3 regions of the Streptomyces sp. NPDC003032 genome follow, and region 1 is predicted to be linked to each of the others. Evidence: riboswitches for the same ligand, from Rfam matches in the RefSeq annotation. Region 1 holds a riboswitch; each other region holds the start of a gene.
The links. Region 1 has a riboswitch for cyclic di-AMP ahead of ACWDZ7_RS15560 (transglycosylase family protein). Riboswitches for the same ligand answer to the same signal wherever they lie in the genome.
Positions count from the first base shown of each region.

Region 2: linked by a shared signal. The riboswitch ahead of ACWDZ7_RS20170 (M23 family metallopeptidase) and the one ahead of ACWDZ7_RS15560 (transglycosylase family protein) in region 1 are both predicted to bind cyclic di-AMP.
Region 3: linked by a shared signal. The riboswitch ahead of ACWDZ7_RS32900 (M23 family metallopeptidase) and the one ahead of ACWDZ7_RS15560 (transglycosylase family protein) in region 1 are both predicted to bind cyclic di-AMP.

Region 1 covers NZ_JBSFTT010000009.1:189,586-197,076, forward strand. Annotated here, with positions in the region: gene ACWDZ7_RS15535 (protein kinase domain-containing protein) at 1-705, shown strand, start outside; gene ACWDZ7_RS15540 (SurA N-terminal domain-containing protein) at 874-1,560, shown strand; gene ACWDZ7_RS15545 (nucleoside triphosphate pyrophosphohydrolase) at 1,601-2,575, shown strand; gene ACWDZ7_RS15550 (cytochrome P450 family protein) at 2,896-4,233, shown strand; gene ACWDZ7_RS15555 (transglycosylase family protein) at 4,376-5,467, shown strand; cyclic di-AMP (ydaO/yuaA leader) riboswitch at 5,662-5,833, shown strand; partial or broken gene ACWDZ7_RS15560 (transglycosylase family protein) at 5,838-6,227, shown strand; partial or broken gene ACWDZ7_RS15565 (LysM peptidoglycan-binding domain-containing protein) at 6,357-6,560, shown strand; gene eno (phosphopyruvate hydratase) at 6,892-7,491, shown strand, end outside.
Region 2 covers NZ_JBSFTT010000013.1:112,449-119,939, forward strand. Annotated here, with positions in the region: gene ACWDZ7_RS20155 (bifunctional acetate--CoA ligase family protein/GNAT family N-acetyltransferase) at 1-2,261, opposite strand, end outside; gene ACWDZ7_RS20160 (HPr family phosphocarrier protein) at 2,397-2,678, shown strand; gene ACWDZ7_RS20165 (GntR family transcriptional regulator) at 2,854-3,540, opposite strand; gene ACWDZ7_RS20170 (M23 family metallopeptidase) at 3,750-4,553, opposite strand; cyclic di-AMP (ydaO/yuaA leader) riboswitch at 4,566-4,728, opposite strand; gene ACWDZ7_RS20175 (M16 family metallopeptidase) at 4,959-6,344, opposite strand; gene ACWDZ7_RS20180 (M16 family metallopeptidase) at 6,341-7,491, opposite strand, start outside.
Region 3 covers NZ_JBSFTT010000031.1:17,164-24,654, reverse strand. Annotated here, with positions in the region: tRNA gene ACWDZ7_RS32910 (tRNA-Met) at 1-51, shown strand, start outside; gene ACWDZ7_RS32905 (PP2C family protein-serine/threonine phosphatase) at 224-1,411, shown strand; cyclic di-AMP (ydaO/yuaA leader) riboswitch at 1,654-1,801, shown strand; gene ACWDZ7_RS32900 (M23 family metallopeptidase) at 1,813-2,913, shown strand; gene ACWDZ7_RS32895 (aldo/keto reductase) at 3,035-3,979, shown strand; gene ACWDZ7_RS32890 (PrsW family intramembrane metalloprotease) at 3,994-5,379, opposite strand; gene trmB (tRNA (guanosine(46)-N7)-methyltransferase TrmB) at 5,423-6,274, opposite strand; gene lhgO (L-2-hydroxyglutarate oxidase) at 6,527-7,491, opposite strand, start outside.

The DNA.
Region 1 (7,491 bases):
CTGCCCGCCCGCGGCATCCCCTCCGGCCGCCCGCTCGATCCCACGCGGCCCTTCCTGCGCCCGCACGCGCCCTGGCCGGACCGCGCCACGACGCCCGCGCCCACCCCCGACATGCCGACGCGGCCGCCCAGTTCACCGCCGCGCCAGGACGTCGCACGGGCCGTCGAGGACGTCAAGCGGCTCCTCGGCGAGGGCCGCATCACCCAGGCAGTGGACATCCTCGGCTCGATCCTCCCGGCCGCCGCCGCCGAGCACGGCGAGCACTCACCCGTCGTACGCACGCTCCGCAAGCAGTACGCCGCCACGCTCATGGACGACGGCCAGTACCGCCGCGCCCTGCCCGAGCTGCGGCGCCTCGCCGACGAGCGGGCCGCCGAGTCCGGCCACGCCGACCCGCACTCGCTCCAGTTCCGCTACGAGGCCGCGCAGTGCCTTGAGCAGCTCGGCGAACCGGCCGCCGCGCTCGCCGAGTACCGCGCGCTGCTCCCCTATTACGAGAACCAGTACGCGACGGACGACCGCCGCCAGTCCCTGGAGATCCGCCGCCGCATGGGCCATCTGCTGCTCGCCCTCGGCGACCGGGCCGCCGCCCACGACACGCTGGCGCGGCTGCTGCACGACGCGGAGCTGCTGCACGGCCCCGGCCACCCCTTCCCCGCGGAGATCCGGCGGACGCTCCAGTGGCTCGGTCAGGTGCGCGGCTAGCCACGGGCCGCCTCGGGTGCCCTGGGCTGCCCCTGGGTGACCCCGGGTGCCTCAACTCCCGCCGAATCGTTGGTCGAATAGCTGGCCGAGAAGACGGCCACTGCCTACCATCGATCACTGCCGGACGTTTGTGCACCGACGCACAAACTCGTAGCAGGGAGGCCCACCTTGCACCGCCGCACCAGCCGCCGCACCAGCCGTCGCACCGCGCTCGTCCTCTCCACCGCCGCGCTCGCCGCGGCCCCCCTCCTCACCGCCTGCGGCAGCGAGGCGCATCCCGGCGCCGCCGCCGTCGTCGGCCAGGAACGCATCACGGTCGCGCAGTTGGAGAGCCGGGTGAACGAGGTGCGCGACGCGCAGCGGGCCGCCATCCCCGACGACACGCAGTACGCGCAGGCCATCGGCAAGACCGGCCGCCTCGCCCGCACCACGCTGCACACGATGGTCCTCGACAAGGTCCTGCACCGCGCGGCCACCGACGCCGGGGTGGGCGTCACGCGCCGCGACATCCAGACCATGCGGACGGGCATGGAGCGGCAGGCGGGCGGCAAGAAGGCTCTGGAGGGTGAGTGGCTGCAGCAGTACGGCGTCGCGCCGGCCCGCCTCGACGAAACGCTGCGTACGGAGATCGAGGCGCAGAAGCTGGCGAAGAAGCTGGGCGCGGACATGAACTCGCCGCGGGGCCAGGAGCTGTTCTGGAAGTCCCTCACCGCCGCCTCCAAGAAGCTCGACATCGACCTGAACCCTCGGTACGGCACCTGGGACGTCGACAAGAACAAGCTCGCGGACGCCAAGACGCCGTGGGTGCGCGAGCTGCCCGGTTCGGGGGCGGGCGCCGGGGACCGGGAGGCGTAGCGGACGGCGGGCCCGCGGCGGCCTGGGTTACGTTCGTCGGGTGAACGACACCACCGCCGAGGCCGTCGGCCGAGTCATCCTGCTGACCACCAGCCACCGCGTCGCGCCGGGCCTCCTGTCCTGGCCCGCCTGGCAGGCGCTGCGCGGCGCCGACGAGGTGCTGTGCGCCGACGCCGGCCACCCGCAGCTGCCCTACCTGCGCGAGGCGGGCGTGGCCGTGGCGCTCGCCTCGCCCACCGCCGAGGAGCTGGTGGACGCCTGCGCGGGCGGCCGCACGGTCCTGATCGTCGCCACCGCCGAGGGCGACCGCCCCCTCACCGACGGCCTGGCCCGCCTCGCGGGCTCGGGCCGCGTCGCGATGCCGGACCTGGAACTGCTCCCCGCCTCGTACGACCTGCCCGGCGCGCGCCTGCTCGACCTGGTCCAGGTCATGGACCAGATCCGCGACGAGTGCCCCTGGTCCTCCCGGCAGACGCACAAGGGCCTGGCGAAGTACGCGATCGAGGAGGCGTACGAACTGGTCGAGGCGATCGAGGAGGGCGACCGGGAGGAACTGCGCGAGGAACTCGGCGACGTACTGCTCCAGGTGTTCTTCCACGCCCGCATCGCCGAGGAGGACACCGAGACCCCGTTCTCCGTCGACGACGTCGCGGCCGGCATCGTCGACAAACTCATCCACCGCCACCCGCACGTCTTCGGCGACGACTCGGCGGACACCCCCGAGGACGTCAAGGCGCACTGGCTCCGAACCAAGGCACAGGAGAAGCGGCGCACCTCACTCACGGAGGGCATCCCCCTGGGCCAACCGGCCCTGGCCCTGACCGCGAAGCTGGCCTCACGGGTACGGACGGCGGGCCTGGACGTCCAGATGCCCGAGGGCCAGGACGTGGGCCACGAACTCCTCGCACTGGCCCTGCGCGCAGAGGCAGAGGGCACCGACCCCGAGGCGGCACTACGTGCCACGGCACGCGCCTACCGCGACGCGGTACGAGCGGCGGAGGCCGCGGAAGCGTAGCGGCAAACCTGGGCGGGCGAAGCCCCGCCCAGGGGCGCGGGGAACTGCGCGAGCAACCCGGATGTACCCGCACCGGCCGGCCGAGGGCGGTCGGCAGACGCCGAGGCGGGATGGCCCGCCGCAGGCGAGGGCGGGCGGGCGAAGCCGCCCAGGGGCGCGGGGAACGGCGCGAGCAACCCCGACGTGCCCGCACCTGCGGGGGAGATGGCCCGCCGCAGGCGAGTGGGGGCGGGCGAAGCCGCCCAGGGGCGCGGGGAACTGCGCGAGCAACCCGACGTACCCGCACCTGCCCCGTCCACCCGGCCGGATACGGTCATCGCATGCACGACCAGCCCCCCGCTCCGCCCCCCGCCGGATGCCCCTCCCAGACGCCGCCCGAGGCCCAGGGGCCCGAACTCTTCACCTGGGAGTTCGCCACCGACCCCTACCCCGCCTACGCCTGGCTGCGCGAGAACTCCCCGGTGCACAGGACCACGCTGCCCAGCGGCGTCGAGGCGTGGCTCGTGACGCGGTACGCGGACGCACGGCAGGCCCTCGCCGACCAGCGGCTCAGCAAGAATCCGGCCCATCACGACGAGCCCGCGCACGCCAAGGGCAAGACCGGCATCCCCGGCGAGCGCAAGGCCGAGCTGATGACGCATCTGCTCAACATCGACCCGCCGGACCACACCCGCCTGCGGCGGCTCGTCTCGAAGGCGTTCACACCCCGCCGCGTCGCAGAGTTCGCGCCCCGGGTGCAGGAGCTGACGGACGCCCTGATCGACACGCTCGTCGACAAGCACGGCGCGGCCGAGGGCGAGGGCGAGGGCGAGGCCGACCTCATCCACGAGTTCGCCTTCCCGCTCCCCATCTACGCCATCTGCGACCTCCTCGGCGTCCCCCGCGAGGACCAGGACGACTTCCGCGACTGGGCGGGCATGATGATCCGCCACGGGGGAGGGCCGAGGGGCGGCGTGGCCCGCTCCGTGAAGAAGATGCGCGGCTATCTGGCCGAGCTGATCCACCGCAAGCGCCTCGACCCCGGCGACGACCTCATCTCCGGCCTCATCCGCGCCTCCGACCACGGCGAGCACCTCACGGAGAACGAGGCCGCCGCCATGGCCTTCATCCTGCTCTTCGCCGGTTTCGAGACCACCGTCAACCTCATCGGCAACGGCATGTACGCCCTCCTCACCCACCCCGAGCAGCGCGCCCGCCTGCAGAAGGCGCTGGCGGATGGAGACACGGGCCTCCTGGAGACCGGCGTCGAGGAACTGCTCCGCTTCGACGGGCCCGTGGAGCTCGCCACGTGGCGGTTCGCCACCGAGGCGCTGACCGTCGGCGGGCAGCGCGTCGCCGCCGGCGACCCCGTCCTCGTCGTGCTCGCCGCCGCCGACCGCGACCCCGAACGCTTCGAGCGGCCCGACACCCTTGACCTCTCCCGAAGTGACAACCAGCACCTCGGATACGGGCACGGCATCCACTACTGCCTCGGCGCCCCACTCGCCCGCCTGGAGGGCCAGACCGCCCTCGCGACGCTGCTGCGGCGCCTTCCCGATCTGCAACTAGCGGCCGACCCCGAGGATTTGCGGTGGCGTGGCGGGCTGATCATGCGAGGACTGCGCACCCTGCCGGTGGAGTTCACAACCGCACAGAAAACGGCCGCCGAACGGGACTGAACTGACGGAGCGTCACGACTGTGATGTTCGCGTGATCTCCCCTGCATCGACTTGTGACAAGCGTTCGACTGCGGCTACGTTCACGTCGACTCGGGCACCCCGGTGCCCCTGTCGCCGCAATAGTCTCGTGAAAGGCAACCGCATGCTCTCCGGCAATGGTCGTCACCGACGCCCCCGCCAGGCCCCGGCCCTCATCGTCGCGGCAGGAGTCACCGGATCCGCCATCGCCATCCCGCTCCTCGGAGCCACCAGCGCGAGCGCCGCCGAGACGGCGACCTGGGACAAGCTCGCCGAGTGCGAGAGCGGCGGCGCGTGGAGCGCCAACCCCGGCAATGGTTACTACGGAGGGCTCCAGCTCTCACAGGAGACCTGGGAGCGGCACGGCGGCCTCGACTACGCGCCGAGCGCCGACCAGGCCTCCAAGTCCCAGCAGATCGCCGTCGCGGAGAAGATCCTCGACGGCCAGGGCCCCGCGGCCTGGCCGAGCTGCGCCCCGATCGCCGGACTCACCAACGGCGGCGCCGCGGCCGACGTGGACCCGGGTGACCCGGTCGTCCCCGACTCGTCCGGTTCGACCGGCTCCGAGAAGTCCCCGGACAAGGACAAGGGCAAGGACAAGGGCGCGGACAAGTCGGACAACAAGTCGGACGCCAAGCCGGACACCAAGCCGGACGACAAGTCCTCCGGCTCCGCCGACCCGTCCGACGGCACGTCAGACGCCCCCGGCTCCCCCGACGGCGACGGCGACGACGCGAGCGACACGCCCGGCTCGGACGGCACCTCCCGAGACAAGAATCACGACAAGACGGGCAACAAGGGCACCGAGGGCAACAAGGGTGCCGAGGGCCCCGAGAGCGACGCGGGCAAGACGGACGGCAAGGGCGGGGCGGGCGATCCCGGCAAGTCCGGGCGGAAGGACAGCACTTCCCCCGGGTCCGAGGACCCGGCCGCTCCCACCGACGACACCGCCTCCGGCCGCCACCGCGGCGACCGCGCGGACGAGACCGCCTCCGGCGACCGTCCCGGACGGCACGCCTCGCGCGGCGCGGACCGCTCGGAGAAGCTCGCCGACGGGACGTACAAGGTCCGCTCCGGGGACAACCTTTCAGCGATCGCGGACGACCTCGACGTCGATGGCGGCTGGCGCGAGCTCTACACCGAGAACAAGAAGACCGTCGGCGCGGACCCGGACCTCATTCTCCCCGGTCAGAGCCTCGATTTGGGCGAAAAGTAAGGGAAGTTGACGAAGCGTCCGGCGGGGACTTCGTGCCGAATGTCCCTATTGGTGCAAGTGAGAGATGGGTCTCAGAAGCCCTGATCGCCTTTGAAATTCCGGCGATCCCCTGTCTACGGTCGTGACCGCCCGCCATTGGTGGGCCCCGCCGGTCGGTACGCCGAATCCTGCCAACGGCCGGACGGGAACAGTCGTCGCTTCGAGCGCCGTAGGCAGGAGCGGGGGACCCAAGGTAAGCGCCGTTGCGAAACGGCTAGGGGTGAAGGCGCCATACGAGTAGCTAGGAGTAGCTACGAGTAGCGCGTCCGGGCAACTTCACTGGCCCGAACCCGACAGCTCACCTCGCAGGCGTCGGTGAGGGGATCAACTCATGCTGTTTTCCAGCAAGGGCAAGCACCGCCGTCCGTCCAAGACCACCCGTGTCGTCACGCTCGCCGGTGTCACCGGTGTCGCCGTGGCCGCCCCGCTGATGGCCGCCGGTTCGGCCTCCGCCGCCACCGGCGCCGAGTGGGACGCCGTGGCCCAGTGCGAGTCCGGCGGCAACTGGTCGATCAACACCGGCAACGGCTACCAGGGCGGCCTGCAGTTCTCGCCGTCCACCTGGGCCGCGTACGGCGGCACCAAGTACGCGCCGAGCGCCGACAAGGCCTCCAAGGCCCAGCAGATCGAGATCGCCGAGAAGGTCCTCGCCGGTCAGGGCAAGGGTGCCTGGCCGAGCTGTGGCGTCGGCCTCTCGGGCGCCGCGTACAACGGCGGCGGTGGCGGCTCGCAGCAGCAGGCCCCGCAGGAGCAGGCCAAGCCGAAGCCGCAGCCGCAGCAGCCGCGGCAGCAGGCCGCCCCGCAGCAGACGCAGCAGGCCCCGAAGCCGCAGCCCGCGCCGCAGACCGAGTCCAAGAAGACCGTCGAGACCCCGACCGGCAAGACGGTCGAGAAGGGCGACGGCGAGTACAAGGTCAAGACCGGCGACACGCTCTCCAAGATCGCCGAGACGCACGACGTCAAGGGCGGCTGGCAGAAGGTCTACAAGCTCAACGGCGACATCATCGACGACGCCGACTTCATCTACCCGGGCCAGCAGCTCCACCTGAGCTGACCCGCCCGCGGCCGTGCCTCGGCGGACGCACGGCCGCTCTCCCCGTCCCCACGGGCTCCCCGCCCCGGTGCGCGTATCCCCCGTACGCACCGGGGCGGGGCCGTGTCCGCCCGCCGCTCGTCCTCCGCTCGCTCTCCGGCCACTGTTCGCTACCAGCGAGTAGAAAAAGGGGGCTTACGCCCTGTTTCCCGGCCGTTTGGGCTCTCCTCCGTCCCAGGGGACGGGCGGTCGGCTGGCCGAAGGCTCCGGGCCGGTTAGGCTCAGGAGACGCAGGGCCGAAGCGGCCCGGCGTAATCGTGTTTACGCGTCACACTCCCAGAAGGAGATGCTCGTGCCGTCCATCGACGTCGTCGTAGCCCGGGAAATCCTGGACTCCCGAGGCAACCCCACGGTCGAGGTCGAGGTCGGCCTCGACGACGGCAGCACCGGTCGTGCCGCCGTCCCGTCCGGTGCCTCCACCGGTGCCTTCGAGGCCATCGAACTCCGCGACGGTGACCCCAACCGTTACCACGGCAAGGGCGTGGAGAAGGCCGTCCTCGCCGTCATCGAGCAGATCGGCCCGGAGCTCGTCGGCTACGACGCCACCGAGCAGCGCCTGATCGACCAGGCCATGTTCGACCTGGACGCCACCGACAACAAGGGCTCGCTCGGCGCCAACGCCATCCTCGGCGTCTCCCTCGCCGTCGCGCACGCCGCCTCCGAGACCAGCGACCTGCCGCTCTTCCGCTACCTCGGCGGACCCAACGCGCACCTGCTGCCCGTCCCGATGATGAACATCCTGAACGGCGGGTCGCACGCCGACTCGAACGTCGACATCCAGGAGTTCATGATCGCGCCGATCGGCGCCGAGTCGTTCTCCGAGGCGCTGCGCTGGGGCACCGAGGTCTACCACACGCTGAAGAAGGTCCTGAAGAGCAAGGGCCTGGCCACC
Region 2 (7,491 bases), on a different contig from region 1:
GCCTGGGCGAGGGTGGCACCGCGCGGGTCGCCCTCCTGGGCCAGCAGCTCCGTGATGCGCTCGGCGGCCCCGCTCTCGTCGATGTCGTCGTACTCGTGCACCTTGCCGGGCTCGGCGGCCTCGCGGCGCCACTGGGCGTACTTGACGGCTTCGGAGAGGGCGCGGACGGCTCGCTCGGCGGCGGGGTAGGCCGGGATGCGGTACTGCTCCGCGGGGGGTTCGGCCGCCCCCGGTGCGGCGCCCGGCCGCTCCGCGGAGGGTTCGGCCACCCCCGGTGCGGCGCCCGGCGGCGTCTCGCCCCCGGCCGTGGGCACGGGCCGCGCGGGGGCGACCGGGTCGGCGCGGTCGGCGGTGCCGGGCTCCTTCGGCGGGGCGCCCGGCCGGGTGCTGGTCGCGGCGGACAGGGCCTCGGCGAGCCCGCCCAGCTCGACGTGGACGACGGCCACCGGCTTCGCCGGGCACCCCTCAGCGGCGGCCCGCAGCTCCGTGGCCAGTGTCTCGGGGTCGGCGGCGACCCCGTCCTCGCGCACCCAGGGAATGGCGTTGACGATCACCGCGTCGCAGCCGTCGTCGGACAGCGCCTCGGCGAGCGCGGCCCGGAAGTCGGCCGGCGTGGCCCCGGTCGTGAGGTCGCGGGGCGGCAGCGGACGCAGCCCGTCGGCGACACACGCGTCGTACGTGAGGAGCCCCAGCGACTCGGAGTTGCCGAGGATACCCACCCGGGGGCCGGACGGCAGCGGCTGCCCCGCGAGCAGCAGCCCCGCGTCGACCATCTCGGTGACGGTGTCCACACGGATGACGCCCGCCTGGCGCAGCAGCGCCGACACCGTGGCGTGCGGCAGGCGCGTGGCCTGGACCGCGTGTCCCGTGGGCGTGATTCCGCTGTGCCGGGCGCCCTGCACCACGACGAGCGGCTTGGCGGTCGCGGCCCGGCGCGCGAGGCGGGTGAACTTGCGGGGATTGCCGATGGTCTCCAGGTACATCAAGGCGATGTCGGTGTCCGGGTCCTCGTACCAGTACTGAAGGAGGTCGTTCCCGGAGACGTCGGCGCGGTTTCCGGAGCCGACGAACGTGGACAGGCCCGCGCCCCGTCGGTGCAGACCGGACAGCAGCGCGATGCCGATGGCGCCGGACTGGGTGAACAGACCGATGCGCCCGCGCGCGGGAGGCTCGGGAGCGAGCGAGGCGTTGAGCCGCGTACGGGGGGATGTGTTGATGACACCGAAGGCGTTCGGTCCGATGATGCGCATGCCGTACGACCGCGCCCGGCGCACCAGTTCACGCTGTCGCTCGCGGCCCTCCGCGCCGCTCTCGCCGTACCCGGCGGAGAGCACCACAAGGCCCTGCACCCCGCGCTCACCGCACTCGGCGACGACCTGGGGCACCCGGTCGGCGGGTACGGCGATCACGGCGAGGTCCACGGGCTCCTCGATGGCCGCCACGGAGCGGTGCGCGGGTACCCCGTCGACCTCGGCGCCTTCGTCGTACGCGCTGTTCACCGCGTACAGGCGGCCGGTGAAGCCGGCCTCCTGGAGGTTGCGCAGCACGCTGCGGCCCACGCCGCCGGAGGTGCGGGCCACGCCGATCACCGCGACCGAACCCGGCGTCAGGAGCCGCTGTACCGAGCGCCCCTCGGCGCGCTGCTCGCGGGCGCGCTGCACGGCGAGCGAGCGGTCGGTCGGCTCCAGGTCGAACTCAAGGCGGACGACGCCGTCTTCGAAGCTGCGCTTCTGCTGGTAGCCCGCGTCCGTGAACACCTTGATCATCTTGGTGTTGGCGGGCAGCACCTCGGCGGCGAAGCGCCGGATACCGCGCTCCCTGGCGACCGCCGCGATGTGTTCGAGGAGCGTGGAGGCCACGCCCCGGCCCTGGTGGGCGTCCTGCACGAGGAAGGCGACCTCGGCCTCGTCGGCGGGCGCGCTGGCGGCCATGCCGCGCTCGTCGATGCGGTCGTAGCGCACGGTGGCGATGAACTCACCGCCCACCGTGGCCGCGAGACCCACCCGGTCGACCTGGTCGTGGTGCGTGAAGCGGTGCACGTCCTTGGCGGACAGCCGCGGGTAGGGCGCGAAGAAGCGGTAGTACTTCGACTCGTCCGAGACCTGCTCGTAGAAGCTGACCAGGCGGTCGGCGTCCTCGGCCGTGATGGGCCTGATCCGGGCGGTGCCTCCGTCGCGCAGCACCACATCGGCTTCCCAGTGCGACGGGTGGTCGTGCCGGTCCTGCCGATGCCGATCCTGCTGATCCGACGGGGTCTGCATGGGGCCAGGGTACGGGTCGCGGGGCCGCTCGGGCCGGGGCAGGCTGGGAGAGGCCGAAGGCGGCCGACGGAGCACCCGTGACGGCATGAGACAATGGTCTAGACAAGTGTGAGACACCTGGAAGGGCAGCAACACATGGCTGAGCGCCGCGTCAACGTCGGCTGGGCCGAGGGCCTTCACGCCCGACCCGCCTCCATCTTCGTCCGCGCGGCCACGGCCGCCGGCGTCCCCGTGACGATCGCCAAGGCCGACGGCAACCCGGTCAACGCCGCCTCGATGCTGGCGGTGCTCGGCCTGGGCGCCCAGGGCGGCGAGGAGATCGTGCTCGCCTCCGACGCCGAGGGCGCGGACGCCGCCCTCGACCGTCTGGCGAAGCTGGTCGCGGAGGGCCTTGAGGAGCTCCCGGAGACGGTCTGAACCGCCACGCAGCACCCTTCGAAGGGCCCACCCTGGAACACGGGGTGGGCCCTTCGATTTATCTGCCACTCATCCGGCGAATGCGGCGCCTGAATTCGGGCAGCACAGACAACCGCCCGGAATTGGCTTTACCAAAGCCCCCTCCTCACGGCTCTCTTTGTATACGGCGCCCACGTTAATTCGGCAGGCCCGCCGTGTTTACGGCATGTTGCACATTGCTCACACGGCTGCCCCGCGATGAATGGCGCAATCGATGCGCGGCTGTCGCCCGGTCCGTGTGCCCCGCGGTGAGCGCCCTGGCCCGTTCCGCGTCCCCGCGGGCGACCGCGTCGACGATCGCCGCGTGCTCGGACCAGGAGTCGACCGGCGCGACCGGGGCCTCGACGACGTACATCCAGGCGGTCTTGCGCCGGAGCTGGGTGAGCAGCGCGATCAGCCCGGGGCTGCCGGAGGCCTGGGCGAGCGTCTCGTGGAACCAGCCGCCCAGCGAGCGCAGATCCTCCCCCTGCCCCCTCCTCGAGCGCTCAAGGCCCAGTCTGACGAGACCGCGCAGGACCTTCAGATGCGCGTCGGTGCGGCGCTGGGCGGCGCGGGCCGCGGCGAGCGGCTCCAGCAGCATGCGCAGCTCCAGGAGGTCGGCGGCCTCCTGCTGCGTGGGCTCGGCGACGCAGGCGCCCGCGTGTCTGCGCGTGACGACGAAGCCCTCGGCCTCCAGGGTGCGCAGGGCCTCGCGCACGGGAACGCGGGAGACGCCGTAGCGGCGCGCGAGAACCTCCTCGGTGAGCCGGCCGCCTCTTTCGTGGGCACCGGAGACAATGTCGTCCCGGATGGCCGTGCACACCGAATGCGCGGGAATACGCATGTCCGGACCTCCGCCTTAATCCCCGCGAAACGCGGTCGACCGACGCTCGTTCGGTGACTCTATTGCAGAGCTTCGGAATTTCCGATGGCGGGCCGGAATCCATGGATATCTTTTGGCCAAAGGCGGGCGGGTGGCCGAAGGCAGCGGGCCGGGGAAACGACGAAGGCCCCGGCTCGGGAGAGCCGGGGCCTTCGGTGAGGCGCGAAGGGTCAGACGTTGACGCCGTGCGAGCGGAGGTACGTCACGGGGTTGATGTCCGAGCCGTACTCCGGGCCGGTGCGGGCCTCGAAGTGGAGGTGGGGGCCACTGGAGTTGCCGGTGGAGCCCGAGAGGCCTATCTGCTGGCCCGGAGTGACCGTCTGACCGACGGTGACGCCGAGGGAGTTCAGGTGGCCGTACTGGGTGTACGTGCCGTCGTTCATCTTGATGACGACGTTGTTGCCGTAGGCGCCGCCCCAGCCGGCCTCGACGACGGTGCCGGAGCCGACCGCGTGGACCGGAGTGCCGGACGCGGCGTGGAAGTCCACGCCGGTGTGGCTGCCGGAGGACCACATGGCACCGCCGGTCTGGTAGCCCGTGGAGACGTACGAGCCGGAGATCGGGGAGACGTAGGTGTTCAGGCGCTTGCGCTCGGCCTCGCGGGCGGCGCGCTCCTTGGCCTCGCGCTCCTTCTTGGCCTTCGCCTTGGCGTCGGCCTCAGCCTTGCGCTTGTCCTCGGCGGCCTTCTTCTTGGCGGCCGCTTCGGCCATCTTGGCGGCGGCCGCGTCGTCGGCCGCCTGCCGCTGCGCGGCGGCCTGCGCGTCGATGCTCTCGGCGAGCGAGTCGCCTACGGAGATCGCCTGCGTGAGTCCCATGTGCTCGACGGCCGCGTCGTCGGCGGCGGCCAGCGCCGGAGCGGCCAGGCCTCCGATGACGCCGGTCGTGGTGAGCGCGGCGACACCCGCGACGTTCGCGGAGGTGCGGGTGAGGCGGCTGGGACGACGGTGCTTCCCGGTGGCACGGGTGAACGCCATGAAGCGGCTGATCCTTTCCTTCCTTCTCGCCTACCGGGTTAGCTGACGGGTTCGGAGCAGGAAGGTCTCCTACGAGTCCCTCGCCTGACGGCAAGGTGCCCGATTCACCCCAGGGGACATGTGGGTCCCCGGCTCCCCTGGCTCGCGCCGTACGGGGACTCGGCGATGACTGTCCGGTGCCGCGGATGCGACGTACTGCGTGACGAACAGCCGGATCGAAGCTAAGCGCGCCTGCTTTCAATCGACAAACACAACGCCACTTTTGTTGCGCACGCCACACGGCAGACAGGCAACCTCCATACGAATTCGGGCATATGAGGACCCCGGCGGCCGTAACGGTCACCGGGGTCCGATATGTCCTGACTGTCGCTCAGTCCGTCACCGCTGACGGTGCCCGGCCGGCACTCAGCCGCTGACCACGCTCACTTCACCGATGCCGAGCGCCCTGACGGGCTCCTCGATCTGCGCGGCGTCGCCGACGAGGATCGTCACCAGGTGGTCCTCCGGGAAGGCGCTCACGACGGCCGCGGTGGCCTCCACGGTGCCGGTCGCGGCCAACCGGCGGTACAGCTGCGCCTGGAAGTCGTCCGGGAGGTTCTGCTCGACCTGGTCGGCGAGCGTGGCCGCCACGGAGGCGGCCATCTCGTACTTGAGCGGGGCCACACCCACCAGGTTCTGCACCGCCACGTCGCGCTCGGCGTCGGTCAGACCCTCCGCGGCGAGGGTGCGCAGGACGTTCCAGAGGTCGTCCAGCGCGGGCCCCGTGGAGGCCGTGTCGACCGATCCGCTGATGGCGAGCATCGCGGCGCCCGTACCGTCCGGCGCGGAGCGCAGGACCTGGCTGAACGCGCGTACGCCGTAGGTGTATCCCTTCTCCTCGCGCAGGACGCGGTCCAGGCGGGAGGTGAGGGTGCCGCCCAGGCAGTACGTGCCGAGGACCTGGGCGGGCCAGACGCGGTCGTGCCGGTCCGGGCCGACGCGGCCGATCAGCAGCTGCGTCTGCACGGCTCCGGGACGGTCCACGATGACCACGCGGCCCGTGTCGTCGGCGGTCACCGCGGGCACCGGACGCGGCTCGGCCGTGCCGCCCGTCCAGGTGCCGACGGTGTCCGCCAGGACGGCGTCCAGGTCGGTGCCCGTGAGGTCGCCGACGACCACCAGGGTGGCCGTCGCGGGGCGGACGTGCTTCTCGTAGAAGGCGCGCACCGCCGCCGAGTCGATGGCCGTGACCGTCTCCTCGCTGCCCTGGCGGGGACGGGACATGCGCGAGCTCGCCGGGAACAGCTGCTTGGACAGCTCCTTGGCGGCGCGGCGCGCCGGGTTGGCGGCCTCGTGCGGGATCTCGTCCAGGCGGTTGCGTACGAGACGTTCGATCTCGCTGTCCGCGAAGGCGGGGGCGCGCAGGGCGTCGGAGAGCAGACCGAGCGCCTTCGGGAGGCGGGAGACGGGGACTTCGAGGGAGACGCGGACACCGGGGTGGTCGGCGTGCGCGTCCATCGTGGCGCCGCAGCGGTCCAGCTCTGCGGCGAACTCCTCGGCGGAGTGCTTGTCGGTGCCTTCGTTGAAGGCCCTCGCCATGATCGTGGCGACGCCGTCGAGGCCCTCCGGCTCGGCGTCCAACGGCGCCTCCAGGTGGACCTCCACCGCGACGACCTGCTGGCCGGGGCGGTCGCAGCGCAGCACCGTGAGGCCGTTGGGCAGCGCGCCGCGCTCGGGGGCGGGGAAGGCCCACGGCTTGGCCGTGCCGGCCTCGGGCTGTGGGTGGAACTGCATCGTCGCGGCCTCGCTCACTTCGCCGCCTCCTCATCCTCTTCGATCTCGGCGCCGGCGAGTCCGTCGATGCCGGTCCCTTCGGCGACGGTCTCTTCGATCTCCTCGGCGGCCGTCACGGGCTCGTACACGAGCACCGCGCGGTTGTCGGGGCGCAGGCGGGCCTTCGCGACCTCCTGGACCTCCTGGGCGGTGACGTCGAGGACGCGCTGCACGGCGGTGAGGGCGAGCTGCGGGTCGCCGAACAGGACCGCGTACCGGCACAGTTCGTCCGCGCGGCCCGCGACCGTGCCGAGCCGGTCGAGCCACTCGCGCTCCAGCTGGGCCTGGGCGCGCTCCATCTCCTCCGGAGTGGGGCCCTCCGCGGCGAAGCGGGCGAGCTCCTCGTCGACGGCCGCCTCGATGACCGGCACCTCGACGTCACCGGAGGTCTTCACGTCCAGCCAGCCCAGCGAGGGGGCACCGGCCAGGCGCAGCAGGCCGAAGCCCGCGGCGACGGCGGTGCGGTCGCGGCGCACGAGCCGGTTGTAGAGCCGGGAGGAATCGCCGCTGCCGAGGACGGTCAGCGCCAGGTCCGCCGCGTCGCACGCGCGCGTGCCGTCCTCCGGGAGGCGGTAGGCGGCCATCAGCGCGCGGGCCGGGACCTCCTCCTCGACGACCTCGCGGAGCTCCTCGCCGATGCGCTCCGGGAGGGAGCCGTCACGCGGCGGCTGCTTGCCGTCGTGCGAGGGGATCGACCCGAAGTACTTCTCGATCCAGGCGAGCGTCCGCTCCGGGTCGATGTCGCCGACGACCGACAGGACGGCGTTGTTGGGCGCGTAGTACGTGCGGAAGAAGTCGCGCGCGTCCTCCAGAGTGGCCGCGTCCAGGTCGGCCATGGAGCCGATCGGCGTGTGGTGGTAGGGGTGGCCCTCCGGGTAGGAGAGCGCGGTCAGCTTCTCGAAGGCCGTGCCGTACGGGACGTTGTCGTAGCGCTGACGGCGTTCGTTCTTGACGACGTCGCGCTGGTTCTCCATGGACTCGTCGTCGAGCGCGGACAGCAGTGAGCCCATCCGGTCGGCTTCGAGCCACAGGGCCAGCTCCAGCTGGTGGGCGGGCATCGTCTCGAAATAGTTGGTGCGCTCGAAGCTCGTCGTGCCGTTGAGCGAGCCGCCCGCTCCCTGGACCA
Region 3 (7,491 bases), on a different contig from region 1:
CTCGCTGGGCTCATAACCCAGAGGTCGCAGGTTCAAATCCTGTCCCCGCTACTGAAGGCCGAGGGCCGGAAGCGTTCATCGCTTCCGGCCCTCGGTGTTTCCCGCCCTCCCCGCCCCCGGTCCGCTCACCCCTCTCCCCGCACCCCTGCCGTCCCGTAACCCGCTCGGCCCGCACCAGGTCGCACCCGCCCCCCGCTGCGGGAAGCCTGGGTGCAGCGCGGTGATGGGTCGCGGACTCGGCGGGAGACAAGCGGTGGGGCAGCGTGGAGGAACCGGCGGCAGCGGAACCGGCGGCGGCGGAACCACCGCGCACGAGCGGGCCTTCGTCCGGGCCCTGCCCGTCCTGCTCCTGGTCGTCGGGGTCGGGTACGACGCCGCGACCCCGGCCGAGTTCACCGCCGCCCCGCTCTTCGCGGCCGCCCCACTGATCGCCGCCCCCTTCTACTCGCTGCTCAACACCGCCCTGACGGGCGCCGCGGCCTCCGTCGCCGTACTCGTGCTGCACTACGGCAACGCCGTCACCAGCCCTGTCGAGGCCATCACCGAACTCTTCACCGTGGTGACCGTCGCCGTCCTCGCGACCGTCATCAACCGCGTCGTCTGCCGCGGCAACGACCGGCTCGCCACCGCCCGCTCCATCGCCGAGGCCACCCAGCGCGCCGTGCTGCCGCAGCCGGACCCCCGGATCGGCGGGCTCGACATCGCGGCGCGGTACGAGGCGGCGCAGGCCGACGCGTTCATCGGCGGCGATCTGTACGCCGTACAGGACACCCCGCACGGTGTGCGGCTCATCGTCGGCGACGTACGCGGGAAGGGCATGGGCGCGGTGGCCGCCGTCGCCGTCGTCATCGGCGCCTTCCGGGAGGCCGCCGAGCAGGAGGCGACCCTGGAGGCGGTGGCGCAGCGCCTGGAGCGGGCGCTGGCGCGCGAGGGCACCCGGCGTGACGGGCTCGACGCCTTCGAGGGGTTCACCACGGCCGTCCTCGCGGAGATCCGGCACGGCGAGGGCGTCGTACGGCTGGTCAACCGTGGACATCCGGCGCCGCTGCTGCTGCGCGGCGACGGGCGGCTGTGCGTGCTCTCCGCGAGCGACCCCGCGCTGCCGCTCGGCATGGGTGACCTGGGGGTCTGGCCGGACCGGGCGGACGAGTCGGACTTCCCGCCCGGCGCGATGCTGCTCTTCTATACGGACGGCCTCTCGGAGGCACGGGACGCGGCGGGGGAGTTCTACGATCCCGCGACCCGGCTCGGCGGGCGGATCTTCCCCGGCCGCGAGGGACCGCACGCGCTGCTCGCCACGCTCACGCAGGAGGTCCGGCGGCACACGGGCGGCGCGGCGACGGACGACATGGCGCTGCTCGCGGTGCGGCGGCCGGCGGGCGGGGACGCGATGGTCACCGTGCGTGACTGAAGTGCAACAGAGGTCCTCGGCGGAGAGTAGGCGGGGGGCAGGCGGGGAGCGGGCGGGGAGCTGACGGAGAGTCGGCGGCGCGCTGACGGGAGGTCAACTCGCCCCGATTCAGACGCCCGTGTCCCATTAAGTACGGACGGGGAGCGTTAACGATCAACTGGAACGGCTTGGAATACGGCACCCCCTTCTATTAACGTTCGATAACGCAGCGCGGTCGTCCCAGCCGTCACTAGAGACGGCTCCGCGCGCACACGCCTAATCCCGCAAGGGAGCCGGGGAACCACCAACTTGGGGTGAATCGGGCATCTGAGCATCCGTGCCAGATGTTCGTAGGAGACCTTCCTACTCCGAACCCGTCAGCTAACCCGGTAGGCGAGAAGGAAGGAAAGGAGTGCGCCCCAGTGGCGTCCAACCGGCCTGCCCCCCAAGCGGTGTACGTACCGAACGACGACGAATTCGGTGGGTACGACGAGGAGACCTGGGAGGAATGGAATCCCACTGAGGACTCCGTCCGTCCCGTCCGCGGCAGGCACCGTGTGCACAAGAAGGGCGGCGGCGGGCTCGCCCGCAGCTCCACCGTCCTTGGCGTCGGCGTCATCGCCGCCGTCGGCGCGGGCGGCATCGCCACCGCGCAGGACGGCAAGCCGCCCGTCTCCATCTCGATGCCCGACCTGGGCGCCGTCACGGACTCGCTGCCCGAGGCCGGGTCCCTTCCCGGCGTGGGCTCCCTGATATCCGACGGCGACGCGCCGGACTCCGCGGACCCCACGGGCTCCGAGGCCGTCGTCGCCGCCGCGCCGCTCACCGCCGCCGGTGTCAGCACCGCCGACGCCGAGCAGGGCACCACCGACGCGGGCGAGGCACTGCGCGCCCGCATCATGCAGCAGGCGGAGAACCAGCAGGACCAGGCGGACGCCGCCGTGCGCACCGCGGCCGAGCAGACCGCCGTGAAGCGGGCCGCCGAAGAGGCCGCCGCCCAGCAGAAGCAGGCCGAGCAGAAGGCCGACGCCGAGACGGCCGCCAAGGCCGCCGCCAAGAAGAAGAAGGAGGAGGAGGCCCGCGAGGCCAAGGCCCTGGCCGAGCGCCGCGCCAAGCTCGCGAAGAGCTATGCGATCCCCACCTCCTCGTACACCCTGACCTCGCACTTCGGTGACTCCGGGTCCATGTGGTCCTCCGGGCAGCACACCGGTCTGGACTTCGCCGCTCCGACGGGTACCCCGCTCAAGGCCGTGCACACCGGCACTGTCAAGGAGGCCGGCTGGGCGGGCGCGTACGGCTACCGCACCGTCCTGGAGCTGTCGGACGGCACCGAGATCTGGTACTGCCACCAGTCCTCGCTCAACGTCAGCGCCGGGCAGAAGGTCAGCACGGGCGACGTCATCGGCCGCGTCGGCGCGACCGGCAACGTCACCGGGCCGCACCTCCACCTGGAGGTCCACACGCCGGGCGGCGCCACCGTCGACCCGCTGGGCTGGCTGCGGAGCAAGGGCCTCAATCCCTGAGCGGTCCGCCGGGGCGGGCGTGACTCCGGGGCGGGCGTGACCTGACGTTCCCTCGCGTTACTCGACCTTCCTTTGAGGGAGTTCCCGGAATTCGGTTTCCGGAAGGGACGTTGAGGAACGTATGACTCCTCTTCGTTCCCTCGGCTCATCCGACCTCGAAGTCTTCCCTCTCTCCCTCGGCGGCAACGTCTTCGGCTGGACCGCCGACCGCACCGCGTCCTTCGCCGTCCTCGACGCCTACACCGAAGCGGGCGGGAACTTCATCGACACCGCCGACGCCTACTCGGCCTGGGTGGAGGGCAACAAGGGCGGCGAGTCCGAGACCCTCATCGGCGAGTGGCTGGCCGAGCGCGGCAACCGCTCGGACGTGGTCGTCGCGACGAAGGCCGGCTCCCACCCCGAGTACAAGGGCCTGGCCGCGAGCACCATCAAGGGCGCCGCCGACGCGTCCCTGCGCCGCCTCGGCACCGACTACATCGACCTCTACTACACCCACTTCGACGACCCGTCCGTCCCGGTGGAGGAGATCATCGGGGCGCTCGACGAACTGGTGCGGGCCGGCAAGGTGCGTGCGATCGCCGCCTCCAACATCACCCCCGAGCGGCTCCAGGAGTCCCTCGACTTCTCCGACCGCGAGGGCCTCGCGCGCTACGTTGCACTGCAGCCGCACTACAACCTCGTCTCCCGCGACACCTACGAGGGCCCGCTCCAGGAGGTCGCCTCCCGCTCCGGCCTCGCGGCCGTCCCCTACTACGCGCTCGCGTCCGGCTTCCTCACCGGCAAGTACCGCGCGGGCGCGCGCGTCGAGAGCGCGCGCAGCGGACGCGTCGAGGCGTACGTGGGGAGCGAGCGGGGCGACCGTGTGCTCGCCGCGCTCGACGGGATCGCGGCGGCGCGTGGCGTCCAGGTCGCGACCGTGGCGCTCGCCTGGCTGGCGGCACAGCCCACCGTCGCGGCGCCGATCGCCTCCGCGCGCACGGTCGAGCAGCTGCCGGCGCTGCTGGCCGTCGCGGACGTGGAGCTGACCGGGACGGAGCTGGCGGCGCTCACCTCGGCTTCGGCCTAGGACGGGCAGGGCTTTCAGGAGCGGTACGGGTTGTACGTCGGGGCCGGGGCGGCCGGGGCCGGAGCCGGGTAGGGGTAAGGCTGAGGCTGGCTGTAGGGGATGGCTGCGTACGGGGTCTGCGGATGGCCGTACCCGGTGTACGCGTACGCGTACGGCATGGGAGGCAGCGGCATGACCGGGGCCGTCGCGCGGGCCGCGTACGCCAGGGCGGGGCGGGCCGGTTCGCGGCGCTCCCAGAGCTTTTCGAGCAGCTCACGCTCGCGTACGACGAAGTCGGCGCCCGCCCGGCCCCGGCGCCCCCGGTGGCGCAGGAACGCCAGTGACGTCGCGTACATCTCGTACTCCATGACCGTGCGGGCCGCGGCCTTCCCCCAGGTGTACGAGGCGTAGTCGCGGGCCAGCGCGCGGGCGCGCATCGAGCCGAGCGCGTACGGCTCGGGCGGGGTGAGCCAGCCCGCCGCCGCGTACAGGGGCAGCTCGGCGCGGATCGTGCGCAGTTCGCGCTGCCGCGTCCAGATGGCCAGCCAGGTCAGCAGGCCGAAGGAGGGCAGCATGAAGAGCGCGTACACGGTGAAGAACCCGTACTGACCGAAGACCGCGGAGCCGTTCCACAGCGCGTGCATGCCCATCGCGAGCAGCAGCCCGGCGAGCGGGAGCAGCACGCGGCGCAGGTGCTGGCGCTCGGCGGAGAACGCGGCGAGGCCGAAGCCGATGCCGGTCAGGACCGTGAAGAGCGGGTGCGCGAACGGCGACATGACCACGCGTACGAAGAACGTCGCTGCCGTCACGGAGGCGAGGCCGCTCTCGCGGCTGAGCTGGTCGGTGACGAAGGCGTTGCCGAGGTAGAGGATGTTCTCGGTGAACGCGAAGCCGGTCGCGGTCACCCCGGCGATCACCACGCCGTCGACGACGCCGGTGAAGTCGCGTCTGCGGAAGAGGAAGACCAGCAGGATGGCCGCGGCTTTCGCGGACTCCTCGACGATCGGGGCGATGACCGTGGCGCCGAGGGTGTCGGCGCTGTGCGGGTCGGCGGTGGCGGTGGCTATCCAGCGGATCGCGAAGCTGTTCGCGACGATCGCGATGAGCGCGGCCGCGCAGGCGCCCCAGGAGAAGGAGAAGAGGAGGTTCCGCCAGGGCCCCGGCGCGACCCGGTCCAGCCAGCGGAACGCGGCGACGAGCAGCGGCACAGGAACCGTCGCCAGGCCGAGCCCGACGAGGAAGCCCTCGGTGCCGGTCTGCTCCCTCACCAGGGCGAGGATCACCAGGCCCGAGAGGGCGAGCAGCGTGACGAGCCCGGCCGCGCGTATCGCGCGCCGCTGCCACCAGCGGGCTCGGCGGAGCTCCCCCGGGGCGGGCGCCTCAGGAGGTACCGGATACGGATACGGAGGACTGGTGGCCACGTCGTTGACCCTAACGAGGGATGAGGGCGGCCGCGACGGTGCCTCAGTCCCCGGGTGCCGACTCGTCCCGTACAACCCGACGGAACAGCAGGTCGCGCACGACGTGGCCCTTGGCAAGGCCCTGGCCCTCGAAGCGGGTCCGGGGGCGGAACGCCGGGCGCGGCGCGTATCCGCCGTCGGCCTGGGTGTTCTCGAAGTCGGGGTGCGCGGTGAGCACCTCCAGCATCTGCTCGGCGTACGGCTCCCAGTCCGTCGCGCAGTGCAGGAGCGCGCCCGGCTTCAGCGAGGGGGCGGTCAGCGTCAGGAACTCGGGCTGGATCAGGCGGCGCTTGTGGTGGCGGGGCTTGGGCCAGGGGTCGGGGAAGTAGACGCGGAGCCCGTCGAGGGACTCGGGCGGCAGCATCTCGCGGAGCAGGATGATCGCGTCGCCGTTGGCCACGCGTACGTTCGACAGGCCGGCGCGCTCGGCGAGGCCGAGGAGGTTGCCCTGGCCGGGAGTGTGCACGTCGACGGCGAGGATGCCGGTGGCCGGGTCGTCGGCGGCCATCCGCGCGGTAGCCTCGCCCATGCCGAAGCCGATCTCCAGGACGACGGGAAGATCGGGGCGTGGCCCCTTCTCGTCCGCGAACAGCTCGGCGAGGTCCAGCGTCCGCAGCCCGTCGATGTCCAGCCCCCACTTGGGCCAGAGCCGCCGCAGCGCATCACCCTGGCCGGCGGTCACCCGGCTCCGCCGCGGCTGAAAGCTACGGATCCGCCGCTCGTGGTGCGACCCGGCGGGGTCGGGGGAGGGCCCACCGGGAAAGCGGGGTCCGACTTGCGGCCGCCCTGGCCGAGCCGGGTCGGCACCGGCTTCGGGAGCTTCGGGGGCTTCGGGGGTATGGGGTGACTCAGACACAGTGCGGCAATTTTACGCGGTGGCCGGGGGCGGGGCCGTACCCCGCCAGGAGCACAGGGAACTCCGCACAGGGAGTGGCGCACGCCGTGAGGGGGGCCTGGGGGGCGTGCCCCGTAAGGGGCGCGGGGAACTGCGCGCTCAGCCATGTGCGGCCCGCAGGGCACCCGCACCGGAAGAGGCCGACCGCACCGGCACGCGGCGAGCCGCGATGAGCCGCCCCGGCCCGCGGGGAGGACCAGCGTGCCGGAAGGATCAGCCAGGCCCCCGCAGCGCGTCCAGCGCCCGGCGAGCGACCTCCCGCCCGATCGGCAGGGACGCGGTCGCCGCAGGCGAGGGCGCGTTCAGGACGTGGACCGTGCGGGCACCCTCCCGTATCAGGAAGTCGTCGACCAGCGTGCCGTCCCGCAGCACCGCCTGGGCGCGAACCCCCGCCGGGGCCGGCACCAGGTCGTCCGGCCCGATCCCGGGCAGCAGCCTGCGCACCGCTTCGGTGAACGCGGACTTGGAGGCGGAGCGGCGCAGCTCACCCGCCCCGTAACGCCAGTGGCGGCGGGCTATGCGCCACGATCCCGGCCAGCCGAGGGTGCCGGCGAGCTCGCGGGGACGGACGACCGACCAGGCGTAGCCCTCGCGGGCCAGGGCGGGGACCGCGTTGGGCCCCACGTGGACGCCGCCGTCGATGCCCCGGGTGAGGTGGACGCCGAGGAAGGGGAAAGCCGGGTCGGGCACGGGATAGACGAGGCCGCGGACCAGCTCGGGGCGGGCCAGCTCGAAGTACTCACCGCGGAACGGGACGATCCGCATACCCGGGTCGTCGCCCGTGAGCCGCGCGATCTCGTCGCAGTGCAGTCCCGCGCAGTTCACCAGGACCTTGCCGCGCACGACGGCGCCGTCGGCGGTGCGGACGGCGACGCCCCGGTCGGGGCGGCGGTCCACACGGATGACGTGCCCGCCCGCGCCGTAGCGGATCTCGGCACCCGACGCGTGGGCCAGGTGCCGCGCCACCGCGCCGTAGTCGCAGACGCCGGTCGTTCCGACGTGGATGGCGGCGAGGCCGCGGACCTCCGGCTCGTACTCGGTGATCTGGGCGGGGCCGAGCTCGCGCACCGGAATGCCGTTCTCCCTGCCGCGCTGGACAAGACCGTGCAGGCGGGGCAGCTCGGCGCGCTCCGTGGCGACGATCAGCTTGCCGGTGACCTCGTGCGGAATGCCGTACT